Regions from separate parts of the Synechocystis sp. LEGE 06083 genome, predicted to be linked through region 1. Evidence: predicted binding sites of a transcription regulator. Region 1 holds the regulator's gene; each other region holds the start of a gene.
The links. The regulator NtcA, encoded in region 1, controls nitrogen genes in cyanobacteria. The targets are predictions, from matches to a motif close to GTANCNNNNGNTAC.
Positions count from the first base shown of each region.

Region 2: the regulator NtcA is predicted to act here: its motif matches at 1,550-1,563, upstream of glnA (type I glutamate--ammonia ligase).
Region 3: the regulator NtcA is predicted to act here: its motif matches at 1,823-1,836, upstream of IQ219_RS02140 (DUF3155 domain-containing protein).

Region 1 is NZ_JADEWJ010000054.1:1,599-4,729, reverse strand. It holds gene IQ219_RS06280 (alpha/beta hydrolase) at 1-871, opposite strand, end outside; gene IQ219_RS06275 (hypothetical protein) at 1,118-1,366, shown strand; gene ntcA (global nitrogen regulator NtcA) at 1,439-2,116, shown strand; gene IQ219_RS06265 (DUF3084 domain-containing protein) at 2,126-3,131, shown strand, end outside.
Region 2 is NZ_JADEWJ010000175.1:3,009-6,139, reverse strand. It holds gene IQ219_RS13250 (NAD(P)H-dependent glycerol-3-phosphate dehydrogenase) at 1-766, shown strand, start outside; gene IQ219_RS13245 (GNAT family N-acetyltransferase) at 912-1,436, opposite strand; gene glnA (type I glutamate--ammonia ligase) at 1,647-3,068, shown strand.
Region 3 is NZ_JADEWJ010000015.1:2,467-5,597, forward strand. It holds gene IQ219_RS02130 (DUF29 domain-containing protein) at 1-279, shown strand, start outside; gene hik2 (two-component system sensor histidine kinase Hik2) at 314-1,621, opposite strand; gene IQ219_RS02140 (DUF3155 domain-containing protein) at 1,867-2,190, shown strand; gene gltS (sodium/glutamate symporter) at 2,467-3,131, opposite strand, start outside.

The DNA.
Region 1 (3,131 bases):
CCTGGGCCTGGAGAATGTCACTACCGGGGTGTTGGGGCAGAGCCACTACAAAACCATAGGAAGCCATTTTTTCGGCGGCAACATCGAAATCTTCAGGGCGAGAGGCTAAACCATGGGAAAAAACTAAAACTGGAGTTTTACCCGGTTTCCAGCGTTGGGGACGGTACACATCCACATAAAAACGACGGTTACGACTTTGGTCAGTTAACCACCAGGTTTCCTTGGGAGCCACACCGTAGGGGCCCATTTCAGTGGGGTCAGGCAAGACGCTAAAGTCAATCTCCCCTTCTGAAGCGGCTTCAATTTCCGAGAGGGCAATCATTTTCTGGATAAAGTGTTGGGACGCATTGACTAACAGTTGGGCTGCCCTGGCCCTCTGTTCTACGACTTCCCCTTGGAAATGAATGTCGGTGGGATACTTCCTAATAAAATTGATCAGGCTTAATCCCCCCTCGGGATCCTGAGCAGCCTGGACGATCGCCGCCCGAATGCCATATTTGGAGTTAGCTCCCCAAGGCGCATTGAGAATAAACGCGGCCCGAGCTAAGGAATCTTCCCCCAGACTAGTGTTAAAAAAGTTGCTGAGCACCACGGGGTCTACCTCTGCCCGGAGCCCCATAATTTCCCTTAACTTGGTCAGTTTTTCTTCGGAGGCTCCCACTAGGTTGAATAAAAAGCTGAGATTGGAGTCCACAGTGCCATCCTGCACAAATCGTTCCAGGGATTCCACCCGCACTGTCAACTTAATGGGCCCGTAGGTAAAAAAGATATTTTCTGCGGTTTTGCCCGGCAATTGGACGGCGATCGCCGTGAGGGTTCCCAAACAAATGGACTGCAACCAACGACGGAGGTTTGAGGGGAAGGTGACCATGGAAGCCATATTAGGGTTAATAAAGGGCGGGAACAACCAAGTTGCTGGACTGGAGCAATAGGCAAGAAACCTGAGCTAATTCTAGGCAATTTTTTTGCCATTGCCCCTAACGTAAAGTTATTTTTTTCTTCGTTACCTTTTGTTACCTAAAATTCAACAGAGGCAATCTAGACTGGACCTTTTGTCACCGTTGCTCCGTCCACGGAATGGGGGATAATCTAGACGAGATCATTAGGGACCCTGACTATGCAAAAAGCCGACGAATTTGCCATCCACCTGTTTTTGGCCAATGGCCATCGGGAAGAAGTCCGCTTCATGACCATTCAAGATTTTCAAAAATGGTACAGCAACGAAGTTGTGCCCAAGCACGACTCCCAGGAATTTATCAGTGTGCCGATCAAAAATATTCAAGGTGAGTACATGGTGGTGCGACCTTCGGCGATCGTTGCCATCCGGGTGGAACCAATTTTCTTTGGCAGTGTGGAGCGCATGTAATCCATTGTGTATAATCTTGATACAGAATGGGGTTTTGCACTTCCCTTGATGCCCCCATTACCGTGAACGTGCATGGATCAGTCCCTAACCCAAGATCGTCCCCTAGCGGCAGTGTTTCGACGCTTAGGCAGTGAGTTGATGCCCCCGGTGGTGGAAACTTTTGATCGGAGTAAAACAATTTTTTTTCCTGGGGATCCGGCGGAACGGGTTTATTTTTTGCTCAAGGGAGCGGTTAAGTTATCTCGGGTCTACGAAGCAGGGGAAGAGATCACCGTCGCTCTGCTGAGGGAGAACAGTGTTTTTGGGGTATTATCGTTAGTTACAGGGCAACGTTCTGACCGTTTTTATCACGCAGTGGCTTTTACTCCGGTGGAGTTGCTGTCTGCCCCCATTGAACAGGTGGAACAGGCTCTCAAGGAGCATCCCGACCTCTCATTGTTAATGTTGCAGGGCCTTTCTTCCCGCATCCTCCAGACGGAAATGATGATTGAAACCCTAGCCCACCGGGACATGGGTTCTCGTTTGGTTAGCTTTTTGTTGATCCTCTGTAGAGATTTTGGTGTACCTGCCCCGGACGGCATTCGCATTGACCTCAAGTTATCCCACCAGGCGATCGCCGAAGCCATTGGTTCCACCAGGGTAACGGTGACCAGGCTCTTGGGGGATTTGCGGGAAGGCAATATGATCTCCATCACGAAAAAGAAAATTACCGTGCATAATCCCGTTGCTCTCAGTCAACAGTTTACCTAGCCACCCCCTATGACCAGTGCCTATATTCTGGTTCTTTCTGTCCTGGTCCTGGGCGGGATCATTGCTGCGCTGGGGGATCATTTAGGCAGTAAGGTGGGGAAAGCTCGCCTACGCTTGTTTACACTACGACCCCGACAAACGGCAGTGGTGTTGACGGTAATTACTGGTACCCTAATTTCCGCTTCCACCCTAGGTATTTTGTTCACTTTTAGTAAATCCCTGCGGGAAGGGGTATTTCAACTGGATGATATTTTGGGTCAGTTGAGGGTGGCCAAAGCAGAATTGGAGCAGGCTAGCCAAGCCAAAGAGGAGATTGAATCAGAATTGAGTGCAGTACGTCAGGAGCAAAAGCTAGTACAAGAGCGGAGTCGAGAGTTAGACCGTAATTACACCAGGGCATTGCAACTGTTGCGTCGGGTATCCCAGCAATCCCGAAATTTGCGCCAGGAAGTGACTAATCTGTCGGCGGAAAGGGCGGAGTTAAATCAACAAAAGGACTCCCTATTGGCGGAAGCCACGGAGCTCCAGAGTCAAGTGAAGTTGCGAGACCAGGAATTGTCCAAACGCCAGGAACGCATTGCTCAACAGGAGAAAGTCCTTGCCCGTCAGCAGGAACAGGTGAAGTCTTTGGAGCAGAGGTTTGCTTCTTTGGAAGCCCAGCGCCAACAACTACAGGCGGAAATCAATCAACGGGACACCAAAATTGATCAACTCGACCAGGCGATCGCCGCTAAAGATAATGACATCCAGGTGCGGGAAGAAAAATTACAGGGGCTAGAAACGGAACTCAGTTTTCTGCAAAGGGAAGTGGAAGAACTAGAGCGTTATTACCAAGATTACCAAGAATTACGGGGGCAACAAATTGCCATTCTGCGAGGTCAGTTATTGGCCTTTGGTGGACTAAAGGTGGTAAGCACCGAAGCTGTCAGTGCTGCGGTGGATCAATTATTACGTCAGGCCAATCGCACCGCTCTGCAATTGGTCAAAACCCCCAATATGCCAGTGCCCGATGAAC
Region 2 (3,131 bases), on a different contig from region 1:
GGGGGTACCATCGGTGGCGGCGAGGTTAGAGGCCATGGACCTCCAGAAGCGGACTATTTTGGTAACGGCCACCAAGGGTTTAGACCCTGAAACCATGGCTACCCCTTCCCAAATTTGGCAAGCCTCCCTACCTTCCCAGCCGATCGCCGTTTTGTCGGGGCCTAATTTATCGAAGGAAATTGACCAAGGCTTGCCGGCGGCAACGGTGGTGGCCAGTAGTGACCAAGCCGCAGCGGAAGAAATCCAAACCATTTTTGCAGCGGATAACTTTCGGGTGTACACCAACAACGATCCCCTAGGCACAGAATTGGGCGGCACCTTAAAAAATGTCATGGCGATCGCCGTGGGAGTATGCGAAGGTTTGGGACTAGGAACCAATGCCAAATCCGCCCTCATCACCAGGGCCCTACCGGAAATCACTAGGGTGGGACTGCATTTTGGGGCCCAACCAGACACCTTTTGGGGCCTAGCAGGATTGGGGGATTTATTGGCTACCTGCTCCAGTATGCTCAGCCGTAATTATCGGGTGGGTTATGGTTTATCCAAAGGGCAACCCCTGGAGGAGATTTTAGCCAACCTAGGAGGCACCGCCGAAGGGGTTAACACCACCGACGTACTAATAAAAATTGCCAATCGGGAAAAAATTGCTGTGCCCATCAGTAGACAGGTTTATCGTTTGCTCCACGGAAAAATTACTCCGCCCCAGGCAGTGGAAGCATTGATGGAAAGGGAATTGAAAGCAGAATTTGAGGACTTTGATCTTTGACATGGTTCTGTTCTCCCATCATGATCATGATTCAGGCCGAGTTAGGGGTCTAAACAAGACAATGATTTTTTCATTGGGAGCAAAATCAGCTCAAAGCTCCCCCATTGCTAAAGTTTAAGCGGCTCCATGGCGACGGGAGCAACAGTTACCCCGATGAACAACTTTTGAGGCGTAATCCCAAAATCAACAAATCCCGTTCCTGGCCCCCCAACTCCGCCACCTTGGGCAATAGGCCCCACTGCTCAAAACCGTGGCGTTGAAACAAACGAATACTGGGCTGATTGTGGGCAAAAATGTATCCCAGCAACGTTTTTAGCCCCAACTGGGGGGCCTTGGCGATCGCCGTTTTGAGTAAATACTGCCCCAAACCTCGGTGATGCCAGAGGGGGTCAAGGTAAATACTCAACTCCGCAGTGCGATGGTAGGCAGGGCGACCATAAAACCGCTGAAAACCCAACCACCCCACTATTTGCTTGTGCTCCGTTACCAACACCCAGAGGGGATAGGTGTCTGGCCCATGGTCCGCAAACCACTGACGACGGCTTTCCACCGTAATTGCATCGGTATCGCCGGTGGCTACATTTTGGGGAATGTTGGCATTGTAAATAGCAACAATAGAATCTAAATCCGTAATGATGGCATCCCGTAGGAAAAGGTCAGATGGGATCACAGCAATATTTTAGTACTTGCGGGGTTGATATAGGCACTAGTCTAAATGTTAATGGGAATTGCGATAGTTTCCGTCATTTCTAGGCGATCGCCAGAACGGAGTCGCAAAAATTGGTAGCGAAAAATACATTTTCTAACTACTTGACTCTTTACGATGGATACTCGACGCAGCGCAAAATTGTAATCTATCTGACTGCACTAAGGAGAAAAAATGGCTAAAACCCCCCAGGAAGTCCTCAAGTGGATCCAAGACGAAAAAATTAAGATTATCGACCTTAAGTTTATTGATACGCCGGGAATTTGGCAGCATTGCTCCTTCTATTACGACCAACTTGATGAAAACTCCTTCACCGAAGGTATTCCCTTTGATGGCTCCAGTATCCGGGGGTGGAAAGCCATTAATGAATCCGACATGTGCATGGTGCCCGACCCAAACACCGCCACCATCGATCCCTTCTGCAAAGAACCGACCTTGACCATGATTTGCAGTATCAAGGAGCCCCGCACTGGGGAATGGTATAACCGGGATCCCCGCACCATTGCCGCCAAAGCCGCCGAATATCTCCGTGGCACTGGCATTGCCGACACAGTTTACTTTGGTCCCGAAGCTGAATTTTTCCTCTTCGATGACATTCGCTTTGGCCAAACGGAAAATTCTAGCTACTACTTTGCCGACAGCGTGGAAGGGCGTTGGAACACCGGTCGGGAAGAGGAAGGGGGCAACCTAGGCTACAAACCAGGCTATAAACAGGGTTATTTCCCCGTCGCTCCCACCGACACCGCCCAGGATATCCGCACAGAAATGTTGCTCACCATGGCGGCCTTTGGCGTTCCCATTGAAAAGCATCACCACGAGGTAGCTTCCGGTGGTCAGAACGAATTGGGCATCAAGTTTGACAAGTTGGTCAATTCCGCTGACAACTTGATGATCTATAAGTATGTGATCAAAAACGTGGCTAAGAAGTACGGCAAAACCGTTACCTTTATGCCCAAGCCCATCTTCAACGATAATGGTTCTGGCATGCACGTGCACCAGTCCCTCTGGAAAGATGGCCAGCCCCTCTTTGCCGGGGATAAATATGCCGGCTTTAGCCAAATGGGTCTGTGGTACATCGGCGGTATTTTGAAACATGCCCCTGCCCTGTTAGCCTTCACCAACCCCACCACCAACTCTTACAAACGACTGGTGCCCGGTTTTGAAGCCCCCGTTAACTTGGCCTACTCCCAAGGCAACCGTTCCGCCTCCGTGCGGATTCCCCTCTCCGGTGGTAACCCCAAAGCCAAGCGTCTGGAATTCCGTTGCCCCGACGCCACCTCCAACCCCTATCTCGCTTTTGCCGCCATGCTCTGTGCCGGTATTGATGGGATCAAAAATCAGATTGACCCAGGCGAACCCTTGGATGTGGACATCTACGACCTCAGCCCCGAGGAATTGGCCAAGATCCCTTCCACCCCTGGTTCCCTAGAGGCGGCATTGGAAGCGTTGGAGAAAGACCATGAGTTTTTGACTGGTACCGGCGTTTTCTCCGCTGATTTTGTGGAAAGTTGGATTGAGTACAAACTCGACAACGAAGTTAACCCCATGCGTCTACGTCCCCACCCCTACGAGTTCTCCTTGTACTACGACTGCTAAGTCAGTCCATCTCAGCGGGTTTTAGGTAGTAACTAAAATCTGTTTCAACGGCCGGCCCCATAC
Region 3 (3,131 bases), on a different contig from region 1:
CATTTATTGAAGTGGGAATTACAGCCGGAACAGCGTTCCCGTAGTTGGTTTCTTACTATTCGGGAGCAACGTCGGGCCATTCGCCGCCATCTACTCCAGAACCCTAGCTTAAAGTCCCGTTTACCCCAAGCATTGGAGGATGGCTTTGAAGCGGGGATGGATCTAGCTTTACGGGAGACCAACCTGCCTATTCGTGTCTTTCCTGAAGTCTGTCCCTATCCATTAGCAAGGGTTTTACAAGAAAATTTCCTTTGTGATACCAGTCAGGACTGGAGCTAGGGTGAGGGCAAGAAAACTGGGTTCGATTTCGATGTCAACTAGGCTCTTCCCCAGGGGTTAGCCAAAGAGTGAAAGTAGAGCCTGGGCGATTCCTATTGGCAGATAAACCATTGGGGCTAGTGACAGTAATTTTGCCCCCCATTTGGGCTACTAGATCCGCCACGATCGCCAAGCCTAAACCTGTGCCGCCAATAGGCCCCTGGGCTTGGGTTCCCCGATAATTGCGCTCAAAAATCCTTTCTTGATCCTCCTGGGGAATGCCATAACCCGTGTCGGCGATCGCCAATGTGACCCAATCCGTGCCAGAAGATCGGCCGGTTTCTAAGGCAAGATTAACTTCTACCCGGCCACCGTTGGGAGTGTATTTAATGGCATTGTCTAAAAGATTATTAACCACTTCCCGCAAAGCTAAACGGTTAGCAATCACCAGGGCATCAATCAAAGCAATTTGGGCCGTTAAAGTAATATTTCTCTCGGCGGCGATCGCCTGGTGGGCCAGCAAAATAGGGGGCAAAACTTCCGTTAGGGAAAAACTGGCCAGGGGCATAGTTTCGTCATGATCCGCCGGAGGCAAAACCTGGATTGTGGCCGCTGGATCGCTTGGCAAAAGGGGCACTGTCTCAGGGCCTTGATGTTGGCTCGCTTCAAAACTTTGTAACAACTCCTGGAGATGTTCCCCCTGGCGCACAATGCCTTCCACCACCTGTTGACTTTTGTCGTCCCCCTGCCAACGTTTGAGCAGTAGCTTACTAAACGTTTTTAGGGCAGTGAGGGGATTGCGGAGTTGGTGCAAGAGGTCAGCCCAATGTTGTCGCTCCCACTGGTATTGTTGATTTTGCTCCTCCCAGGCCTGGCGGTACCAATCCTGTTGTTGATCCAATAGGCAGGCCACCGCTAAAGATTTGGCGATCGCCTCCAACTGCACCATTTCCTCCCCATGCCACTGGCCCTGACTGCGATGAATTACCAACAGTCCCACCATTTCTTCCCCGTAAACCAGAGGTAAAACCAAGCGTTTGTCCGCATCGAAGGGGGGAGGCTCCAACCGACTGCGGCGACTTAACTGACCCACCCCCACGGGAACCGCTGGCAAAGACAAATCGTCTGTCGGGGGAGAAGCTTCCCCTTGTGGTAGACTGATTAACCCATAACTTTGCGATTCAGCTACTGTTGGACTATGGGAAACCACCAACGGTACCAACCCCTGCTCCGTTTCTTCTTGGTTTAGATAAACGCCACACCAGTCCACCTGCAATCCCTGTTGCAAAAGCCGAACCTGCGACTGACAAAGGGCAATCAACCCGGCACTGGGGGAATACATTGATGAAATGGAACCAGCCATGGAGCTTATGGTGGGGCCAGGCCCCGGAAGAAATGTTAAGAAATATTAAGATTTAAATTGGTCTATTTATGGCCCTGGGGGGCAGTTTTGGGGGTGAAACCCTACCTAAATGGTGTTTAGAATCAGCGATCCCCTTAGCACCGCAAGGGCTGGAGAGGCTTGATATTTAGAATTAGACCGGATATAATCGACACGGCTTTTGTAACTATCATTACAGCATATCGCTGAAATAGGAGGTAACTGGGTTGGCACGCAAACGCAAACGGAAGAGTCGTCGTCGTCAAGAAGGTCGTAAGATTTTGGAGCTTGTTCCTCAGTTTAATATTGAAAGCGGCGAGGATAAGCCCGTCACGGCCGCTCGTCGCTACATCCAAGCTAACGAAATTCAGCCCCCGGCCTTGCTCATTGTAAAACGAAACGAGCACACCACTGATCGATATTTTTGGGCCGAGAAGGGATTGTTTGGGGCCCAGTATGTGGAAGAGAATCATTTTCTGTTCCCCAGTCTGCGGGAGTATCAACTTCCCACCCCTAGCACTAAAACCCCTGTGGGTGCTGGGAGCCGTTAACTGAACGGTTTCTAAGCAATGGCAAAAACAGACTAAATCGGTTTTATTGGGGCTGACTTTCCTTAGCAGGTTAGATCCGAAGTAGGTTTTGGGTACAAACTCTGCCTAAATTCGGAGGAAGGAGTGGTTAGTTTTCGTTTCCATTCTTACCCGAAAAGCTCTGTGCCGATTCAGATCCTGTCATGTTTTGGCAACTGAGTCCACTCTAGCCTCCGGGTTGGGGTGGCTGTTGCTGGGCATTAATAATCCTGATCATCCTTGCCGCCACAGTTCGGCCTAGCCAAGGAAATTGAGAAATTGCTGGATGACAAAGGCGTTGGCAATGTCAATGAAGAAAGCTCCCACCAGGGGCACAACGATGAAGGCCTGGGGGGCAGCACCGAACTTTTCTGTCACTGCGGTCATATTGGCGATCGCCGTGGGGGTAGCCCCCAGGGTTAAACCGGAATAGCCGGAGGAGATCACCGCCGCGTTGTAGTCCTGGCCCATGAGAGGGAAAACAACGACAACGGTGTAAATTACTGTGGCCATGAATTGGACTAGGAGGATAATGGCAATCACTCCGCCAATGTCAGCCAAAGTCCAGAGTTGTAAGCTCATCAGGGAAATGGCCAGGAATAGTCCCAAACTAACGTCGGAAATTAAAGCTAGGGAAGGGGTTTCCGCTGGCCAAGGAAATTGTTTGAACACGAGGGGAATGGTATTGGTGAGAATGATACCTGCCAGCAAACAGGAGACAAAGGCCGGCAACATCAGTCCCAGGCCGGCGATCGCCACGTTGAGTTCAAAGCCTAAGCCGATGGTTAGACCAATGACCAAAATGGATTGGAGCATGGTGTTGTAGTCAATTTGCACATTCTCCTGGTCCCGCCGGATGCTAATGGTTAAATCTTCGCCGTTGGCATCCGGTTGTAATTGGTTACGAATGATTAAAAATTTGG